Linked DNA regions of Labrys monachus. Each later gene encodes a partner of the first gene's protein in a complex. Links are inferred from orthologs where the notes say so. Each region holds a gene or a part of one and is shown in the gene's direction. Other genes may lie near its edges.

The links.
Region 2: the proteins of hfq (region 1) and katE are in contact, whole or in part, in a crystal structure (PDB 3VU3), measured with the Escherichia coli proteins. The link is inferred for Labrys monachus from one-to-one orthologs.

Annotation. Positions count from the first base shown.
Region 1 is NZ_JAUSVK010000001.1:4,027,021-4,038,724, reverse strand. The notes cover bases 5,306-8,245. They hold hfq (RNA chaperone Hfq), read left to right. Parts: upstream 5,306-6,616; coding sequence 6,617-6,874; downstream 6,875-8,245. Other genes in these bases: hflX (GTPase HflX), read left to right, coding at 6,921-8,245; J3R73_RS18400 (D-amino-acid transaminase), read left to right, coding at 5,525-6,385; J3R73_RS18405 (CYTH and CHAD domain-containing protein), read left to right, coding at 5,306-5,409. Outside these bases: J3R73_RS18425 (Gfo/Idh/MocA family protein), read left to right, coding at 16-1,092; J3R73_RS18420 (MaoC/PaaZ C-terminal domain-containing protein), read left to right, coding at 1,100-1,564; J3R73_RS18415 (SDR family oxidoreductase), read left to right, coding at 1,592-2,329; J3R73_RS18410 (extracellular solute-binding protein), read left to right, coding at 2,517-3,656; more of J3R73_RS18405, read left to right, coding at 3,814-5,305; more of hflX, read left to right, coding at 8,246-8,318; J3R73_RS18385 (YMGG-like glycine zipper-containing protein), read right to left, coding at 8,370-8,669; J3R73_RS18380 (hypothetical protein), read left to right, coding at 9,107-10,141; mazG (nucleoside triphosphate pyrophosphohydrolase), read right to left, coding at 10,154-10,993. UniProt on the Escherichia coli protein: RNA chaperone that binds small regulatory RNA (sRNAs) and mRNAs to facilitate mRNA translational regulation in response to envelope stress, environmental stress and changes in metabolite concentrations.
Region 2 is NZ_JAUSVK010000001.1:626,710-634,589, reverse strand. What follows is about bases 4,909-7,880. They hold katE (catalase), read left to right. Parts: upstream 4,909-5,321; coding sequence 5,322-7,439; downstream 7,440-7,880. Other genes in these bases: J3R73_RS02720 (ubiquinone biosynthesis hydroxylase), read right to left, coding at 7,533-7,880; J3R73_RS02730 (SDR family NAD(P)-dependent oxidoreductase), read right to left, coding at 4,909-4,942. Outside these bases: J3R73_RS02755 (bifunctional metallophosphatase/5'-nucleotidase), read left to right, coding at 1-369; J3R73_RS02750 (AcvB/VirJ family lysyl-phosphatidylglycerol hydrolase), read right to left, coding at 387-1,712; J3R73_RS02745 (hypothetical protein), read left to right, coding at 2,006-2,371; J3R73_RS02740 (DMT family transporter), read right to left, coding at 2,417-3,328; J3R73_RS02735 (LysR substrate-binding domain-containing protein), read left to right, coding at 3,449-4,315; more of J3R73_RS02730, read right to left, coding at 4,316-4,908.

The DNA of each region.
Region 1 (11,704 bases):
TCGACCGAGAGGGCGGTGTCCATGTCCTTTGATCCGGCTGTCCTGCGCCAATCCTGGCCGATGCCGGCAGAGGCCCGGCCGATCGTCACCGTCGGCGCGGGATCGATCGTCGCCGATGCGCATTTTCCTGCCTATCGCAAGGCGGGATTCCCGATCGCCGGCCTGTTCGACCTCGATCCGGCCCGGGCCGAAAGGGTCGCCGCCGATTTCGGCGTCGAACGGGTGTTCGGCAGCCTCGACGAGGCGACCGCCGTTCCGGACGCGGTATTCGATCTCGCTACGCCGCCCGGCGCCCATCTCGACGTGCTGCGGCGGCTGCCGGACGGTGCGGCCGTGCTGCTGCAGAAGCCGATGGGGCGCGATCTCGCCGAAGCCACCGCGATCCTCCAACTGGCGCGGGCCAAGGGCCTGAAGGCCGCCGTCAACTTCCAGCTCCGCTTCTCGCCGATGATGCTGGCGGTGCAGGATGCCGTGGCGCGCGGCCTGCTCGGCAGGCTCGTCGACGTCGAGGTCCATCTTGCCATCGACACGCCCTGGCATTTGTTCGCCTTCCTCAAAGGCATGCCGCGCGTCGAGATCGCCGTGCATTCGATCCATTATCTGGATCTGATCCGCTCCTTCCTCGGCGACCCCGCCGGCGTGCACGCCAAGACCATCGGCCATCCCGCCTCCGAGATGGCGCAGACGCGGACCTCGGCGATCCTCGATTATGGTGATGACGTCCGCTGTACCCTGTCGATCAACCACAACCATGCCTTCGGGCGGCGCAACCAGGTGGCCGAGTTCCGCTTCGACGGCACCGAGGGCGCCGCGCATGTCAAGCTAGGCCTGCTGCTCGATTATCCCCGCGGCGAACCCGACGAGGTCTGGCTGCGACCGAAGGGCGAGGCCGATTGGGTGCAGGTGCCGCTGACGGGCGGCTGGTTCCCCGACGCCTTCGTCGGGCGCATGGCCAATCTCCAGCGCTTCGCTTCGGGGGAGGACGCCGAACTCGCCGCCTCGCTCGAGGATGCCTGGTCCACCATGGCGCTGGTCGAGGCGGCCTTCGCGTCCAGCGCCGCGCCGGCGACGCCCCTTGCTCCCCGTCCGTGAGGAAACGATGGCCGAACAGACCGTCCATTTCGAGGACTACCAGCTCGGCCATGTGCGCCTGACCACAGGCCGCACCATCACCGAGACCGATATCGTCGTCCACGCCGGCCATACCGGGGATTTCTTTCCCCACCACATGGACGCCGAATTCATGAAGGATTCGGCCTTCGGCCAGCGCATCGCACACGGCACGCTGGTATTCGCCGTCGGGATCGGCCTCACCGCGACGCTGATCAATCCCGTGGCATTTTCCTATGGCTATGACCGCCTTCGCTTCGTGCGCCCGGTCTTCATCGGCGACACCACCCGCACGCGCGTAACCGTCTTCGCCAAGGAGGACGATCCCAAGCGGCCCGGCCAGGGCAGGGTGATCGAACGCTGCGAGGTGATCAACCAGCGTGACGAAGTCGTCCTTGCTGCCGATCACATCCTGCTCGTACAACGCAAATCGCCCGATACTCTATCGGTTTGAATCGAAATCATAAGACGGAGAATGGAGATGACTCTTTCCTTGAAGGGCAAGACCGCGCTGGTCACGGCGGCTGCCCAGGGCATCGGGCGGGCCTCGGTGGAAGCGCTCGCCCGCGCCGGCGCGCGCGTGATCGCGACCGATATCGCCGACGACAAGCTGGCGGACCTTGCCGCCATCGAAGGCGTCACGGTCGCCCGTCTGGACGTCCTGTCGCCGGATGCCATCGCCTCCTTCGCCCATCTCCACGCCAAGGATGTCGACATCCTCTTCAACTGCGCCGGCGTCGTGCATGGCGGCACCATCCTGGAGTGCAGCGAGAAGGACTGGAACTTCGCGTTCGACCTCAACGTCACCGCGATGTTCCGCATGATCCGCGCCTTCCTGCCGGGCATGCTGGAAAAGGGGGATGGCAGCATCATCAACATGGCGTCGCTCGCCTCGAGCGTGAAGGGCGTGCCGAACCGCTTCGCCTACCAGGCCTCGAAGGCGGCCGTCGTCGGCATCACCAAGTCGGTCGCCGCCGACTATGTCAGCAAGGGCATCCGCTGCAACGCCATCGCTCCCGGCACGGTCGAAAGCCCGTCCCTGCGCGAGCGCCTGGAAGCGACGGGCGACTATGAAGCCGCGCGCAAGGCCTTCATCGCCCGCCAGCCGATCGGCCGTATCGGCCAGCCGGAGGAAATCGCCGATCTCGTCGTCTATCTCGCCGGGGCGACCTACACCACCGGACAGGTCCACGTCATCGACGGCGGGTGGTCGGCCTGAACGGCGTCTTTCGCATCCTCGCCATGCGGGAGGGGACGCCGGCTCTCGGCTCTTCCCGCATGGGGCGAGGCGATCGCCTCTGAATGCGATGTCATCCCGGACGCGATGCGGCACGCGGTGGCGCTTCGCAGATAATCCCACGGGAAACGAGACAATCCCCGAGGAAGAACAGGTGGAAAGTCAGGGAATGAGCATCAAGCTGCAGGGCATGACGTGGAGCCATCCGCGTGGCTATGATCCCATGGTCGCGGTCTCCGCAACCTGGAAGGAGCGGACCGGCGTCGAGATCGCCTGGGACAAGCGCTCCCTGCAGGATTTCGAATCCTATCCGGTCGAGGACCTCGCCGCGCGCTACGATTTCATCGTGATCGACCATCCCCATGTCGGGCAGATCACGCATGAGAAATGCCTGCTGCCGCTCGACGTGCCGGGCCGCGAAGCCGAGCGCGCCGCGCTGCGGGCGGGCAGCGTCGGCAAGTCCTATGACAGCTACACCTGGCAGGGCCGGCAATGGGCCTTTCCGATCGACGCGGCGGCGCAGGTGCAGGCCTATCGGCCGGACCGCCTCGGCCGCGCGGTGCGCCGATGGGACGACGTGATGGCGTTGGCGCGGCAGGGCCGGGTCGCCATCCCGCTGCGTCCGCCGCATTCGCTGATGTCGTTCTACACGCTGGCGGCCCATATCGGCGAGCCCTGCCACGACGCGGGACCCCTGCTGATCGGGCCGGCGACGGGCGTTGCCGTCCTCGAACGCCTGCGGACGCTCGCCGCACTCGTCGACCCCCGCAATTTCGAGCAGGATCCGATCGCCGTGCTCGAAGACATGGCCGCCGCCGATGCCGGCATCGATTGCGTGCCGCTGACCTATGGCTATGTGCCCTATGCCCGCGACGGCTTCCGCGCCCATCGCGTGGGCTTCGGCGATATACCTGTCGACGGCGATCTCCCGCCGCGGGGCTCGGCGCTCGGGGGGACCGGCATTGCCGTTTCCGCGCGCACGCAGCATCCGCAGGCCGCGCTCGATTTTGCCTATTTCATCGCCAGCGGCGCGGTGCAGGAAGGCATCTTCGCGCGATCCGGCGGGCAGCCGGGCCATGACCTCGCCTGGAGGGACGCCGGCATCAACGCCGATACCCATGATTTCTACCGGGATACCCGCGCAACGCTGGAAGCGGCCTGGGTACGGCCCCGCCACGACGGCTACATGCCCTTCCAGCATGCCGCATCCGAGCTCATCAACGACGCGCTGCTGGACCGCGCGAGCGCTTCCGCCTGCGTTTCCGAACTCAATCGCCTCTTCGCCGCGAGCCAGGAATCCGGCCTGTAACCCCCCGGAAGACGCATCGCCCGGCAATGCCGGCGGTGCGTTTTTGCCCGGCTGATCTGTAGTATGTGACAAGGTGCTGTGCCATAGGTCCGGAAATTCATTGAAACGTCACAATCGCCCGCCTGCGGTTTGAACTATCGTGATCTGGAGCGCTATCGTGCAATTAGGCGTCAATTCTGATCCGGCCGATCCCGTCCTCCCCCCGATGCCACCGGTTGCTGCGAACAAGGAAATCGAGCTGAAGCTGCTCGTGCCCGCAGGCACGCTCGACAGTCTCGCCGACGTGCCGATCATCGCGCAGAACGCCCGCAACCGGGGTGTCTTCCGCAAGTTCGAGAATGCCTATTACGACACGCCGGACCGCCAGCTCTTCCGGAACGGCATCTCGCTGCGCGTGCGGCGCAGTGGCAAGACCTTCATCCAGACCCTCAAGCGCCCGGTGGACGGGACGGACCCGCTGTCGCGCCACGAATGGGAAGTGGCCGTGCCGGATTTCGCGCCGCATCTCGACCTGCTGCCCCTCGATGAAATCGGCGCGGGTCTCGTGGGCGTGACCGATGCGGTGCTGGAGCAGGTGTTCGCCACGCGTTTCCGCCGCCGGGTCCAGATGGTCGATCTGCCCTCGGCCAGTATCGAGCTGTCCTATGACAGCGGTTCGATCGAGGCCGGCACCCGGCGCGAGGCGATCTGCGAAATCGAGATCGAGCTGAAGAGCGGCAATCCGGTGGCGCTCTACGACATCGCCCTGTCGCTGCTCGATTCCGCGCCGCTGCGCGTCGGCACGCTGACAAAGGCCGATCGCGGCTATCAGCTCGCCTATGACGTCGCCGCCGAGGGAACGCGTTCGGCGAAGGCGAGCATTTCGGCGTCCGACAATATCGACGAGATCGTCTCCAAGCTGCTCGGCGACTGCCGGCGGCACATGGTGGCCAACCAGGCGGCCGTCGAGGCGGGCAAGGCGCCCGAAGGCGTCCACCAGATGCGGGTGGCGCTGCGGCGCATGCGGACGGCGATCTCGATCCTGCAGCGGCAGATCGGCTCGCCCACGCTCCAGCGCCTGGGCGGCGAGGCCAAATGGCTCGCTTCCGCGCTCGGCGCCGTGCGCAATTGGGACGTGCTGGTCACCGATACGGTTCCGCAGATCGAAGCCCATTGCGCCGACCGTGCGGCGTTCGATGCCCTGCGCCAAAGCGTCGAGCCCCATCGCCTTTCGGGCTATGCCGCGCTGCGCGAGCTGTTCGCCGGCCAGCGCTACAACCGCTTCCTTCTGATGCTCGGCCACACCATCGAGCGCCGGGTCTGGCGCAACGACATCGCCAGCGCTTCGCTCACCATCCTCGCGGAGACCGCCGACGGCTTCGCACGCCAGGCCCTCGATCGGCTGCACCGGCGGTCGCTGAAGGCCGGCTCCCATTTCAAGCGGCTGCAGCCCGTGGCCCAGCACGAGCTGCGCCTGGTGCTCAAGAAGCTGCGCTACACCGCCGAGTTCTTCCGCAATGTCTTCGAATCGGAAGACGATGCCCAGCGCTATCTCGCCCGCCTCGCCGCGCTGCAGCAGAGCCTCGGCGTCGCCAACGATACGGCCACTACCGGCGGGCTGCTTTCCGTGCTGGTGGACGGGGCGAGCAGTTTCGACCTCCACCGCGGCGCCGGACTGATCGCCGGCTGGCAGGCGCGTGACAGGCTGGCCGGATCCGGCAAGCTGCACAAGGTCTGGAAGCGCTTTGCGCAAGGCGAGCCTTTCTGGCAATAGGCGATTGCCAGCGCGCTGAAACTGCGGCACATCCCCGGCATGCAGGCGGGAACTCCCGCAGCCGAATGGAAGCGAACGGCCGGAATTTCGGAAGAGCCAGGATTTCAGGATAGCCATGAGCCGAATTGCCTATGTCAACGGGGTCTATGTGCCGCTTCGCGACGCCAGCGTGCATGTCGAGGATCGCGGCTTCCAGTTCGCCGACAGCGTCTACGAGGTCTGTGAGGTGCGCGACGGCGCGCTCGTGGACGAGACCCGCCATATGGGCCGGCTCAAGCGCTCGCTGTCGGAGTTGAGCATCCGCATGCCGATGGCCGAGAATGCCTTGAAAGTCGTCCTGCGGGAGACCCTTCGCCGCAACCGCGTCGTGAACGGCATGGTCTATTTCCAGGTCAGCCGCGGGGCCGCCAAGCGCGATTTCCTCTTTCCCTCTCCCGACACGCCGCCCACGCTGGTGGTGATCGCCCGTTCGCTCGACCGCGCCAAGGGCGATGCGGGGGCGGCCAGCGGCATCGCCGTCATCACATTGCCCGACAACCGCTGGGAGCGCGTCGATATCAAGTCCACGGGCCTGCTGCCGAACGTCCTCGCCAAACAGAAGGCCAGGCAGCAGGGCGCCAAGGAAGTATGGTTCTTCGACGAGCAGGGCTACGTCACCGAGGGCGGATCCAGCAATGCCTGGATCGTCACGGCGGAAAACACGCTGCTCACCCGGCCGGCGGAATCCGGCATCCTCCGCGGCATCACGCGGACCACGCTGATGGATCTGGCCAGGCGCGACAATATGGTGGTGACCGAAAGGGCCTTCACCGTGGCCGAAGCGAAAGCCGCCAAGGAGGCCTTCGTCACCTCGGCGACCAATGTCGTCATGCCCGTGGTGAAGATCGACGACACGGTGATCGGCGACGGCACGCCGGGCGCGCTTGCCCGGAAGCTGCGCGCTCATTTTCATTCAGTCGCCGAGCATTCGGTGTAAATGTATCTTTTTTCCGGTCACTGCCGTATTCACGCCGTTGTTTTGCTGCCTATCCATCGTGCAACGCCTATCAGGCGGAGCGCTGCGGAGCGACAGGTAAACTTTTGCTTGCGCTGAGCAGCAAGCATGTCGACTATATATGTTGGTTAGAAGGCCCGTGCTGCCGGCTTGAGCCGGTTGTATGTGCTGGATACGCGGGAAAACCGCGGTCAAAGGAGTTTCGGGGGTATTATGGCGGCTGAGCGCACCCAAAATCTACAGGACACGTTTCTCAACAATGTCCGCAAGAACAAGATCCCGCTCACGATCTTTCTGGTGAATGGCGTGAAACTGCAGGGCGTGGTGACCTGGTTTGACAATTTCTGCGTGCTTTTGCGCCGGGATGGTCATTCGCAGCTCGTCTATAAGCACGCGATTTCCACCATCATGCCGGGACACCCGGTCCAGCTCTTCGAGGGTGGTGAGATCGAGGGAGCGGACAAGCTCTGATTCTTGCCGTGAGGCGGCGGGACGCGTCCCGCCGGAAAGTCATCTTTTGACATCAAGCAATCCCAAAGACCCCGCGAATCGCATTGATGCGCATGAGCTGGAAGTCGCTTCCGGCACGCGGACCTATGTCGTCGCCCCCGTGCTGTCCCATCGCAGCGCGGAGAGCGGCCCTGCGCGCTCGCCCGAGGCCAAGCGCGAGGAGGCCGTAGGCCTGGCGGCCGCCATCGACCTCAACGTCGTCGGCTCGGTGGTGGTGACGCTCGCCGAGATCCGCCCGTCGACCTATCTCGGCAAGGGCAAGGTCGAGGAGATCAAGGCGATCGTCGAGGCCGAGGAGATCACGCTGGTGCTGATGGACTGCGCCCTTTCGCCGGTGCAGCAGCGCAATCTCGAAAAGGCGTGGGGCGCCAAGGTCATCGACCGCACCGGCCTGATCCTTGAAATCTTCGGCCGACGGGCGCGCACGAAGGAAGGCACGCTCCAGGTCGAACTCGCCCATCTCAACTACCAGAAGGGGCGGCTCGTCCGCTCCTGGACCCATCTCGAACGCCAGCGCGGCGGCGGCGGCTTTCTCGGCGGCCCTGGCGAAACGCAGATCGAGTCCGACCGGCGCCTGCTGCAGGACCGCATCGTCAAGCTCGAGCGTGAGCTGGAGCAGGTCAAGCGCACGCGCGCCCTCCACCGCGCCAGCCGCCGAAAGGTGCCCTATCCGATCGTGGCGCTCGTCGGCTACACCAATGCGGGCAAGTCGACCTTGTTCAACCGCCTGACGCGGGCGGAGGTCCTGGCCGAGGATATGCTGTTCGCGACGCTCGACCCGACGCTGCGCGCGCTGAAGCTGCCGCACGGCACCAAGGCCATCCTCTCCGATACCGTCGGTTTCATCTCGGAATTGCCGACCATGCTGGTCGCCGCCTTCCGCGCCACGCTCGAGGAGGTGCTGGAGGCCGATGTGATCCTGCATGTCCGCGACATCTCGCATGGGGATACCGAAGCGCAGGCCGCCGACGTGCAGAACATCCTGCAGGGCCTCGGCGTCGAGACGAATGCGGAGCGGGCCATCATCGAGGTGTGGAACAAGGTGGACCTCCTCGATGCGCCGGCCCGCGAAGCGCTTCTCACCGCGTCGCGCCGGGATGGCGACGGCAGGCCGGTCGTCGTCTCCGCCATTACGGGGGAGGGCGTCGACCACCTGCTGGAACGCGTGGAGGCGGCGGTCGCGGCCGGGCGGCTGACCCTGACCATCGATGTTCCGCCCGCCGACGGGGCAGGCCTCGCCTGGCTCCACGACAATTGCGACGTGCTCGAGCGGGAGACCGACGAGGAGGGCGTGACGCATGTCACGGTACGGGTGGCGCCCGCCCGGGCCGACCAGGTCCGGCGGCGGTTCGGGCTGACCGTGATCGGGCCGCCGGAGCCGGATTTCGTCAGAAAGATCGGCTGACCGCGCATCGGCGCCGCGTGATCGGCGATCGCGTTCGATCGCGACCGTCGGTCAATAGCCTGCGCAATATTCGCGCCCATAGGCATCCGCGCCCCAGCGGGAGCACTGGTCGGCGGCAGGAGCGGGACGAGGGGTCGTCGCCGCGCCGATGATCGCGCCGGTCGCCGCGCCGAGCGCCCCGCCGACAAGGGCGCCGGTGCCGGAGTCTCTCGAAACCATGCCGCCGATGAGGGCGCCGGCGGTGCCGCCGATGACGGCACCGCCGAGGGCGCGGTCGCCGGGGCTGGAACTGCATGCGGCAACGTTGAGCGTGATGGCGCCGATCAGCGCCGAGCCAAGCAATCTGTTCATCCGAGTACCCATACGCAACGATACTGATAGGGCGTGTTTACTGAAAATTAACTGTGTGTATAGATTGAGTCATAAGGATGGCAGCTCGCCTCAAAGTGCCGCCACAATGCTTAATACTAATTCTGATCTGCTCCAGAGCTCATTTGCGCCGGGGTAAAATCATGTTATACGTAGCGTTATGGAATATTATGCGTGGGAATTACCTCCGCTTCGACGGCGCGGTGCCCGCTTGAAAGAGGGTTAATCAGCCCGAGCACGATGGAAAAGCCCGCTATGCACGGCGGCCGGATCTGACCTTATCCGGAAGGCACCGCCCGGCCGGCCGGGCCCTTGCGACGCGGAGGAGGGCGCGTTCCGCCGCGGCAACGCTTGCAGGCCGGGCAACCGGCTGATCGGAACTCCGTTTTGCGTTTGATGGAAAAGGAAGGCTCTCCGGCATGGCTCCAATCCCGTCGGCGATATCGGGACGTCGGGCGCCGCCCACCGCTCTGACCCGGGAAGGCATCAGCCTCCCCGTGATCGACGTCACCGATCCGCGTTTCCACATTGCGGAAGATCCGCCGGCGATGGCGCGGCTCTACAAAGCCGTCGCCGAGGGCGATCGCGGCCGCCGATGGATCCCGGCCTTCGTCGTCAAGGCGATGCTTCGCGCGCTGGCGCGGCGATCGCTGCTGGCCCAGGCGATGTTCGGCTCCGACGGGAGCTATCTCGACGGCCTGAGCACCTATGTGCTGAAGCTCGGACCGGCAAACCTGCCCCCGCCATTCGACGGGCCCGCGGACCGGCGCTTCGCCGCCCTGCCGCATGTGACCTTCCTGCGTCTGAGGACGCAGCAGGTTGCCCGCATGCTGGCGGACGGCATCGCGCGGGCGCCGGCCGCCGCCGGCGCGCCGCTGCACCTCGTCAATATCGGCGGCGGCCCGGCGATCGACAGCCTCAACGCCCTGATCCTGCTGAAGCGGGACAGGGCGTCGGTGCTGGAGCGGCCGATCGCCATCCATGTCCTCGACGGCGACGATGCGGGTCCGTTCTTCGGCGCCAATGCGCTCGCGGCGCTGCAGGCGCCGGGCTGCCCCCTCGAAGGATTGGACGTCACCTTCGGGCACCGCTTCTACGACTGGAACGACTTTGCTGCGCTCGAGGAACTTGTCCGTGAGTTGGTCGCGGGCGGCGCGCTCCTGGCGGCCTCGTCGGAAGGCGCCCTGTTCGAATATGGCGACGACAGCGCCATCATCGGCAATCTCCGGGCGCTGCGCAGCGCCGAACTCGTGGTGGGTTCGGTGACGCGCGGCGACAAGACCCGGCGCGACATGATCGCCAACAGCCGGTTCAAGCTGTTTCCGCGCGGTCTGGAGGGCTTCGAGCCCCTGGCGCGCCAGGCTGGATTCGAGGTGGCCGCCAGCGAGCCGGGCGTGCTCAGCGACCAGGTGGCTCTGCGGCCGGCGGGGCAGACGGAGCGAGCCCTTTCCTGAACCGGCCGGGCATCACAGCCCCGCGCGCTTCGCCTCGTCCCACAACCCGTCCATCTCTTCCAGCGTCGAGCCGCCCGGCTCGACGCCGCGCTCGGCGAGTCGGTCCTCGATGAAGTGAAAACGCCGCTCGAATTTGGCGTTGGCACCGCGCAGGGCTCTTTCCGCGTCCGCGCCGGCATGGCGCGCCACATTGGCGACGGCGAAAAGGAGATCGCCGATCTCCGCGGCGATTTCGGCATCGTCCGCCCTCGCATCGAGTGCGGCCTCGATCTCGTCGGCCTCTTCGCGGACCTTGGCGAGGACCATGCGGATGTCGTTCCAGTCGAAGCCGACCTTGCCGGCCTTCTCCTGCAGCTTCACCGCGCGGGTGAGGGCCGGCATCGCGGTCGGGACGCCGTCGAGCGCGCTGGACGGCCGGGCAGGGCTTCTCGCAGCCCGCTCTGCCTTTTCGGCGGCCTTGATCTCACCCCAAAGTCGCTTGACCGCGTCCGGCGGCAGGCTCCGCGCTTCGCCGAACACATGCGGATGGCGGCGGATCAGCTTGGTGGTGATCGCCTTCACGACATCGCCGAAATCGAACAGGCCCTTTTCCTGCGCCATGCGGGCATGGAAGACCACCTGCAGCAAGAGGTCTCCCAGTTCGTCGTTGAGATCGGCCATGTCGCCGCGCTCGATCGCATCGGCGACTTCATAGGCCTCCTCGATCGTGTAGGGGGCGATGGAGCCGAAATCCTGTTCCAGGTCCCAGGGGCAGCCGGTGACCGGCGTGCGCAGCGCGGCCATGATCTCGAGCAGCCGCTCGATATCGCGGCTCGGGACGGGCGCGGCAATCGGGTTCCCCGTGTTGTTCATGGCATTCTCCATGGCCTGCCATAGCGCAGATGCCGCGATGATTCCCTGGAAAGATTGTCGCGACGATCGTGGCCTACGGCAAGGACAAGACGCTCCCGCCCGCGGCGCCCGCCGCCAGGCCTGCGATTTGCACAGGCCATCGCCGCGAGCCCTGCGAATTTGCCTTGATTGCAGGGACGCGATTGTCTATCGGAAAGCATACGGAGACGTGGCCGAGAGGCTGAAGGCACTCGTTTGCTAAATGAGCATACCCCACAAGGGTATCCAGGGTTCGAATCCCTGCGTCTCCGCCATTTCCTTGCTTTTGCGACGTTTTTAGCGGTTCTCTGCTGATTTTCTGCCGTTCGCCGCCCATCGCCACTGCCGGCTTTGGCGACGACCGTCGTCGTCAGGGGAAGCGATAGCCCGCACCGAGCGGAAAGACGCGCCGATTCGTTCGGCCGGCGAAGCCTGATCCGATGGGCCACGGCGACGATTGGTCTCTTTCGACGTCGCGTGCAGGCGCGAAAAGGCGCCGCGTCGCCCTGTTCTCGCTGCCGGCTCTGCCGCCGTCCGGTCTATGGCCAGCATATCCGGCACAATCCGCGAAAGACGATCCAATAGCCGCCGGTCACGAGCAGGTAGCCGGTGGACACGAGGGTGACGGCGGTCCACTTCAACGCATTGCCTGTGATTTGCGCGCGGGCCGACTCGGCCGTGTGACGGGCCCAG
Region 2 (7,880 bases), 3.4 Mb from region 1 along the record:
CTGGTCGAGCTGAGCGGCAGCGAGCTCGAGGCCGCGCTCGAAAACGGCCTGTCGCAGATCGAGCACCATGCGGGACGCTTTCCGCAGGTCTCCGGCATCGCCCTCGTTGCCGATCCCCGGGCGCCCGCCGGCCACCGCCTCCTCTCGGTCGACATCGGCGGCCGGCCCCTCGATCCCGCAGGGCGCTACAAGGTCGGCTCCAACAATTTCATGCTTGCGGGCGGCGACGGCTATGCGAGCCTCGCCGCCGGCCGCGTGCTGGTCGGCGCCACCGACGGCAGGCTGCTCGCCAACGAGGTGATGGCCTATGTGCGCGGGAAGGCCACCGTCACCACCGGCATCGAAGGCCGGATCGTCCTGAAGCCGTGAGGCCTCGCCAGGCGGGCCTACTGCCTGGCCACGGCGGCATGGCCCGGCGGCGGAGCCAGCCGGCGCGGCGCGGGGGAGGCCGAGAGCAGCGGCGCCACGATGATGTCGGCGAGCCTTTCGGTGTCGCCGTCGAAGCCGTGGCCGCCCGCCTGCGGCACGATGGCGAAATCCGGCCGCGCCGCGGCGAGAGCGGGACAGGCCATCGCCGCCATCCTGTCGTCCTTGCCGTAGATGCACTGCACGTTCGGCGCGTCGATGCGGGCGGCTTCGGGCAGCAGCGGGGTCTCGTTGGGATAGTCGTCGTCGCTGAGCTCGATGCGCATGTCGGTCACCGGCGCGATCGACAGCAGCGAGACCACCGCGACGATGCGCTTGGTGCTCGCCGGCAGGCGGTTATAGACCAGCGGCAGCGCATCGCCGCCGAAGGAATAGCCGACCAGCGCGATCCGCTCCACCGGCCAGGTGGCGCGGAAATGCCGGATCACCCGTCGCAGGTCGGTCGCGACGTCGCGGGGATCCCGCTTGGCCCAGAAATAGCGGCGCGAGTCGATCGTCACCACGCCGATGCCGCGCTCGGCCAGGGCGGCGGCGAGATCGCGGTTGAGCGGCCCCATGCCGCCGTCGCCGGTCAGCACGACGGCGAGGCGGCGCGGGGGCTGCGCCGGCTCGGAGACATAGAGCGGGAGGTCGGCGAGATCGCCCGGCCCGTGCGGCCCGGCATCCCTGCCCAGCGCCTCGGCCGCATCGCTCGCCGCATCGTCGTCGCCGTCCTCGATCTCGCGCAGCGCCTGGAGGCCGGAGGTCGCCGCCGCGCCGGCATCGGCGCTGACCAGCGCCTTCGCATCGACGGCGCAGGCCGATACCGCGTCCGGCGTCATCTGCCGCGAATGCAGGGCGATCACCCCGGCGAGCCGGTGCGCCTTCGCCTCCAGCGCCAGGGCCCGGGCCGCGTCGCTGCCGAGGCCGGCGCCGGCGAGCACCGGCGTGATATAGGGCGCGATGTCCTGCTCGCGCTCGACATGCAGGGTGACGTTCTCGACCCGCAGGGCAAGTTCGGTGCAGCTCATCGCCCGGCCCAGGCTGGTATAGTGCCGCCCGGCCGGCCAATTGAGGCCGATGACGAGATCGCCGCGATGCTGGAACTCCACCGCGAGCGTGCTCTCCTCCCGTCCGAAGCCGTCGGCATCCGACAGGAGGACGATGACGCTCTTGGGCTTTGCGAAGGGCTTGAACAGCCGGACATCGCCGAAGACCGGATCGATCGCCTTGGAAGGCCCGGCCTGCACCGCCGAAAACGGCATCATCGCGATCACGAACGCCGACAGGATCCCGAACGAACGCATTGGCCACCTGATGCCGCGGACGAGCGCCAGACCAGAGGAATTCGTCTTGGGGCCGCGGTCTCCCCTCAACCTAGGTAGCGATTGTTGCGAAGTCGAGGCCGCCGGGCGCGGCCCTCATCACTTCGGATTGAAGGAAAGCCGCATTCGCGTGATCGGGATAGTTCATATTCCCGATGCCGCTCGCGGCTTTGCTTAGCCAGGATCGCCTTCCCGCATGGCCCGACTTCCTGCACCACTCTCGCTTTCTCGCCAATCTCGGTTGTAAGAGTTGAGACTGGGGCTATTGTCGATCCATGGAACACGCATCGCTCGTCGCCTTTCTGAAGGGTGATCTCACACCGGAGGCCTTCGGTCGAGAGATAGAGGCTGAGGTCCATGCCTGCGATCAGGGCTGCAAATCTGAGGGCGTGGGATACATTATTATCACCGATGGCCCAGCGGAAGTGGTTACCCGCGACCACGCGAGAAGGCTCCTTCAGGCCCTGCTCGTGAACCGGCTGTCTTTTCTCGCAGCGAACTATACCGCCGAATGCCTGATCATGAGTGATGACTTCGAGTTTGCCGATGCAGCGGTCACAGCGGCGATAGCGCTCGTAGCGGATGACAGCAGATCTCCGACGTCGGAAGAGACCGAAGTCGCTCTCGCGGCATTGGACTGAGCGCGACGTCGCTGCGCCGGCAAACAAGCAATTCGTCCATGCCGCCTATCGCTGCGACAGCACGACCGCGCCGAGGATGAGGGCGCCGCCGACGATCTGGTCGAGGTTCATCGCCTCGCCGAAGATCAGGAAGGCGAGCGCCGCCGAGAGGATCGGGTGCGAGAGCAGGATGACAGCCACGACGCTCGCCGGCAGGCGGCCGATGCCGACGGCGCTCAGGCCCTGGCCGAGCACCTGGCAGACCAGGCCGAGCGCCACCACCGCCGCCCAATTGCTCCAGCCCTGCGGCCAGAACCGGCCGTCCCCGCCGGCGGCCGACAGGCCGAGCAGCACGATGCCGGCCATGACGGTCGAGACCAGCGTCACGTCGGCCGCGCCGCGCGTCCTGCGCGCCACGCGCAGCGCCACCAGATAGAAGGCATAGGTCAGCGCCGAGCCGACGGCGAACACGTCCCCGAGCCGCATGGCGAAGCCCGAGCGATAGGCGCTGCTGGTGACGACGATGCCGATGACCGCGACAAGGAGCGCACCCAGCGCCGCAGGGCGGAGGCGGTCGCCCAAAAGGACGAAGCCCGCCGCCACCGAGACGACCGGCGCGAGGTTGGAGATGAAGCTGGCATTGGCGACCGAGGTCAGCGGCAACGCCGCATGGTAGCAGACGAGGTCGAAGGCGAACGCCACCCCGGCGAGGAGCGCCGCCAGCAGCCCGGGACGGGCGAGGCCCGACACGCGGCCGGGCTGCCGCTCGGCCCGCGACCACAGGATCAGCACCGGCAAGGCGAAGACAAGCCGCCAGAAGGCGCTCGCGGCCGGATCGAGGCCGGCGAAGCGGATCAGGATCGGCGACCAGGCGATCGCCATCACCGCGCCGGCCATGGCGCCGAGGGCCGCCGAATCCCGGGGCAGGCGCGCCTGTCCGCCGCTCATGGCAGCCGCGGTCGGTGTGAGTTCGCGCATGGGGCCGGCTCGCAGGTCGTGTGGCTGGAAAATTCTTGGCCGCAACCATAAAGCGTACTTTTAATAGCGTGAAACGAATGTATTATATGGTTCGATATCATTTTATTATGGATTGAACCGATGCGGCATTTCGATACCGACAGCCTGGAAACCCTGGTGACGATTGTCGATCGCGGCGGCTTCACCGCCGCCGGCGCCTCGCTCGGCAAGACGCAGGCCGCCGTCAGCGTCATCGTCTCGCGCATGGAGGCGCGCATCGGCAAGCGCCTGCTCGAACGCTCGCGCAAGGGCGTCACGCCCACCCTCGCCGGCGAGATCCTGATCGGCTATGCCCGGCGCATCCTCAGCCTGGAGGACGAGGCCCTGGCCGCCATCGGCGGCGACGAGGCCGAGGGCCGGGTGCGCCTCGCCGTGCCCGACGATTTCGTCGACATGATGCTGACGCCGCTGATCGGCGCCTTCTCGCGGCGCTTTCCGCGCGTGCAGCTGGAAATGCGCTGCGACCTGTCCTTCCGGCTCGAGCCGATGCTGGAACGCGGCGAGGTCGATCTCGCCATCGTCACCCGCGATCCGGTGCGGCCGGTCGGCGAATTGCTGCGGCACGAGCCGCGGGCCTGGTGCGCGGCGCGCGACCATCGCCCCGAATTGATCGATCCCCTGCCGCTCGCCATGTTCCCCGAGGGATGCCGCTGCCGGCCGTCCGCTTTGGCGGCGCTCGATGCGATCGGTAAGCCCTGGCGCATCGCCTATACGTCGAGCCACATGCCCGGCATCCATTCCGCCGTCAGCGCCGGCATGGCGGTCACCATCCTCGGCGTCTCCTCGATCCCCAAGGAATGGCGGCGCCTGGAGGAGGCTGACGGCTTTCCGGAGCTGCCGCCGCTCGACATCGCGCTCATTGTGCCGGACGCGGCGAGCGTCGCCACCCGGCGCTTCGCCGCCTTCCTGCGCGAAGCGATCCTGCAGCAGCCTTCGCTCGCCGCCTGATCAGGCCACGAAGGTCGCGCCGCTGATCCGCCCGGCCCGGACGGACAGGAGGAAGGCCGCGGCGTCGGCGAGGGCGCCGGCATCCTCTGTGGCGGGGGCCAGCAGGTTGACGCGGACGCTCCGCGTCGAAAGCTCCTCGGAAAAACGCCGCGCCATCTCGCCGAGCGCCGCCCGCGCCGCATAGGCCGGCCAGTCTTCCCCGGCCTCGCGGCGTCCGGCGAGCAGCAGCACGCTGCCGGCGGCGGCGATCACCGGCGCCGCCGCCTCGATCGCCTCGGCGGTGTGCCCGACATTGAGGGCGAGCGCCGCCTGCCAGGCAGCGCGCTCCTCGCCCGCGCCGGGCGCCATGCCGGCGTTGCAGACGAGGCCGTCGAGCCGCCCGAAGATCTCCACCACGCTGGCGATGAAGGCCGCGGCCTCGCCGGCGACCGCAAGGTCGCAGGCATAGGCGAGGCAGCGCCCGCCATGGGCCTCGATCGCGGCATGGGCGGCGGCGAGTTCGCCCGCAGACCGCGCCGCCACCGCCACGGCCGCACCCTCGGCCGCCAGACGCTCGGCCACCTTCAGGCCCAGGCCGCGCGAGGCGCCCGTCACGGCGATCACCTTGCCGGCCAATTCGAGATCCATGCCACGCCTCCCTGTGTCACGAGAGTGTCAGATGGCCGGAGCGAGGGCAACATCCCGCCTGCCGAACCCAGGGCAACGCGTTCAGGTTCATTTTCAACGGCCATCATGTCCGTCATCCCCGGCGAGCGAAGCGAGGAAAGGGGATCCATGACGGAGGGTGGCGTCCTGGCCCATGGATCCTCTTTCCTCGCCGAGGATGACGGTGCATTGCCGGGCAGCCCCGCCCCTCGCCGCATTTCCGGCCGCCGAACGCCCCGAAATTTTCGGGCCGCTTCCGGGGACCTTCGCCGTCCCCGAGCGTTAAATCAGCACATCGAGGGCCCGCAAGCGGCGGGCCGATGCGCCCCACGCACCATTGCTCCATTTCGAGAGGCCCCGCATGGCCAGTTTCCGCCAATCCGACAAACAGACCAAGGCCCAGTTCGCCGACGCGGCCGTCCTTCGCGGCGAAGGGGGCGAGACGCATCAGGTCGCCGGCAAAGACGTGCCCGTGCTGACGACGCAGCAGGGCGTCCCCGTATCGGACGACCAGAATTCCCTGAAGATCGGCCCGCGCGGACCCGCCCTCCTGGAGGATTTCCATTTTCGCGAGAAGATCTTCCATTTCGACCATGAGCGCATCCCCGAGCGCGTGGTGCATGCGCGCGGCTTCGGGGCCCACGGCTTTTTCGAAGCCTATGAATCGCTTGCGGACGTGACCTCGGCCGACCTCTTCCAGCGCGCCGGCGAGAAGACGCCGGTGTTCGTGCGCTTCTCCACGGTGGCGGGCAACAAGGGCTCGGCCGACCTCGCACGCGACGTGCGCGGCTTTGCCGTGAAGTTCTACACCAAGGAAGGCAATTGGGATCTCGTCGGCAACAACATACCCGTCTTCTTCATCCAAGATGCCATCAAATTCCCCGATCTCATCCACGCCGCCAAGCAGGAGCCCGACCGCGGCTTTCCGCAGGCGCAGACGGCGCATGACAATTTCTGGGACTTCATGTCCCTGATGCCCGAAACCATGCATATGGCGCTGTGGATCATGTCGGACCGCGCCATCCCGCGCTCGTTCCGCTTCATGGAAGGGTTCGGCGTCCACACCTTCCGCTTCGTCGATGGCAAGGGCAAGTCGACCTTCGTGAAATTCCACTGGAAGCCCAAGCTCGGCATGCAGTCGGTGGTCTGGAACGAGGCGCTGAAGATCAACGGCGCCGACCCCGATTTCCATCGCCGCGACCTCTGGGACGCGATCCAGACCGGCAATTTTCCGGAATGGGAACTCGGCCTCCAGCTCTTCGACGACGATTTCGCCGACAGCTTCGAGTTCGACGTGCTCGACGCCACCAAGCTCATTCCCGAGGAGCGCGTGCCGATCCGCCGCGTCGGCCGCCTCGTCCTCGACCGCACGGTCGACAATTTCTTCGCCGAGACGGAGCAGGTCGCCTTCCACACCGGCAATATCGTGCCGGGCATCGACTTCACCAACGATCCCCTGCTCCAGGGCCGCAACTTCTCCTATCTCGATACGCAGCTGAAGCGCCTCGGCAGCCCCAACTTCACGCATCTGCCGATCAACGCGCCGAAATGCCCCTTCCACACCCTGCAGCAGGACGGCCACATGGCCTTCCACAATCCGAAGGGACGGGCGAACTACGAGCCGAATTCCTGGGGCGGGGCGATGGGCGGCCCGCGCGAGGATCCGGACAGGGGCTTCCGCAGCTTTCCGGCGCCCGAGGCGGGCGACAAGCGGCGCGTCAGGGGCGAACTCTTCGCCGACCACTACAGCCAGGCCCGCCAGTTCTATGTCAGCCAGACGCCGGTCGAGCAGACGCACATCCAGGACGCCTTCGTGTTCGAGCTGAGCAAGGTCGAGACGCCCGCCATCCGCGCGCGCATCGTCTCGCATCTGATCAACATCCATCCCGATCTCGCCAGGAGCGTGGCCGAGGGGCTGGGGCTGAAGGACATGCCGAAGGCGGCGCAGCCGGCCCGCAAGGTGATCGAGGACCTGCCGCCCTCGCCGGTGCTGAGCATCGTCGCGAACGGGCCGAAGAGCTTCAGGGGCCGCAAGCTCGGCGTGCTGGTGAGCGACGGCGCCGACGCCGGCCTGCTCGACGCGCTGACCGCGGCCGCCGAAGCCCAGGGCGCGGTGGTCGAGCTCGTGGCGCCGCGCGTCGGTGGGGTGGCTCTCGGCGACGGCAGCCTGCGTCCCGCCAGGCAGAAGATCAATGGCGGCCCCTCGGTGCTCTACGACGCCGTCGCGGTCCTTCTCTCGGCAGAGGGTGCGAAAACGCTTCTCAACGAGGCCACCGCCAAGGATTTCGTCAGCGACGCCTTCGCGCATGCCAAGTTCATCGCCTTCTCGGCTGCAGCCCAGCCGCTTTTGGACAAGGCCGGCGTCCTGCCCGACGGCGGCTGCCTCGCGCTGAAGACGCCCGACGACGCCAAGCGCTTCGTCGCCCTGTGCGGCGAACTGCGGTTCTGGGAACGCGAAGCCAAAGTCCACGCGGTGTGACGGCACCGCGAACGAGGAATGGAGCGGCGGACAGCGGCGCCGCTCCGGGCGAGACGAAGCCGGCGCTCGACGGGCGCCGGCGCGGCCTCGGCGCTACTGCATCAGCCGGGGCACGCTGCCGCTGAGGCCGGCGGCCTCCTTGATGAAGAAGCGCTTGGCCATCGGCAGCCGTTCGACCAGGCCGAGACCGACGTCGCGCACCAGGCGCAGCGGGTCGAGATCGTTCGAGAACAGGCGGTTGAGCCCGTCGGTGACGAGGCCCATCGACACGGTGTCGAAGCGGCGCCAGCGCTGGTAGCGTGCCAGCACGTCCGGCGCGCCGATATCGAGCCCGAGCGTCGCCGCGTCGATGATGCATTCGGCCAGCGCCGCGGCATCGCGTATGCCGAGATTGAGCCCCTGCCCGGCGATCGGATGCACGATATGGGCGGCGTCGCCGAC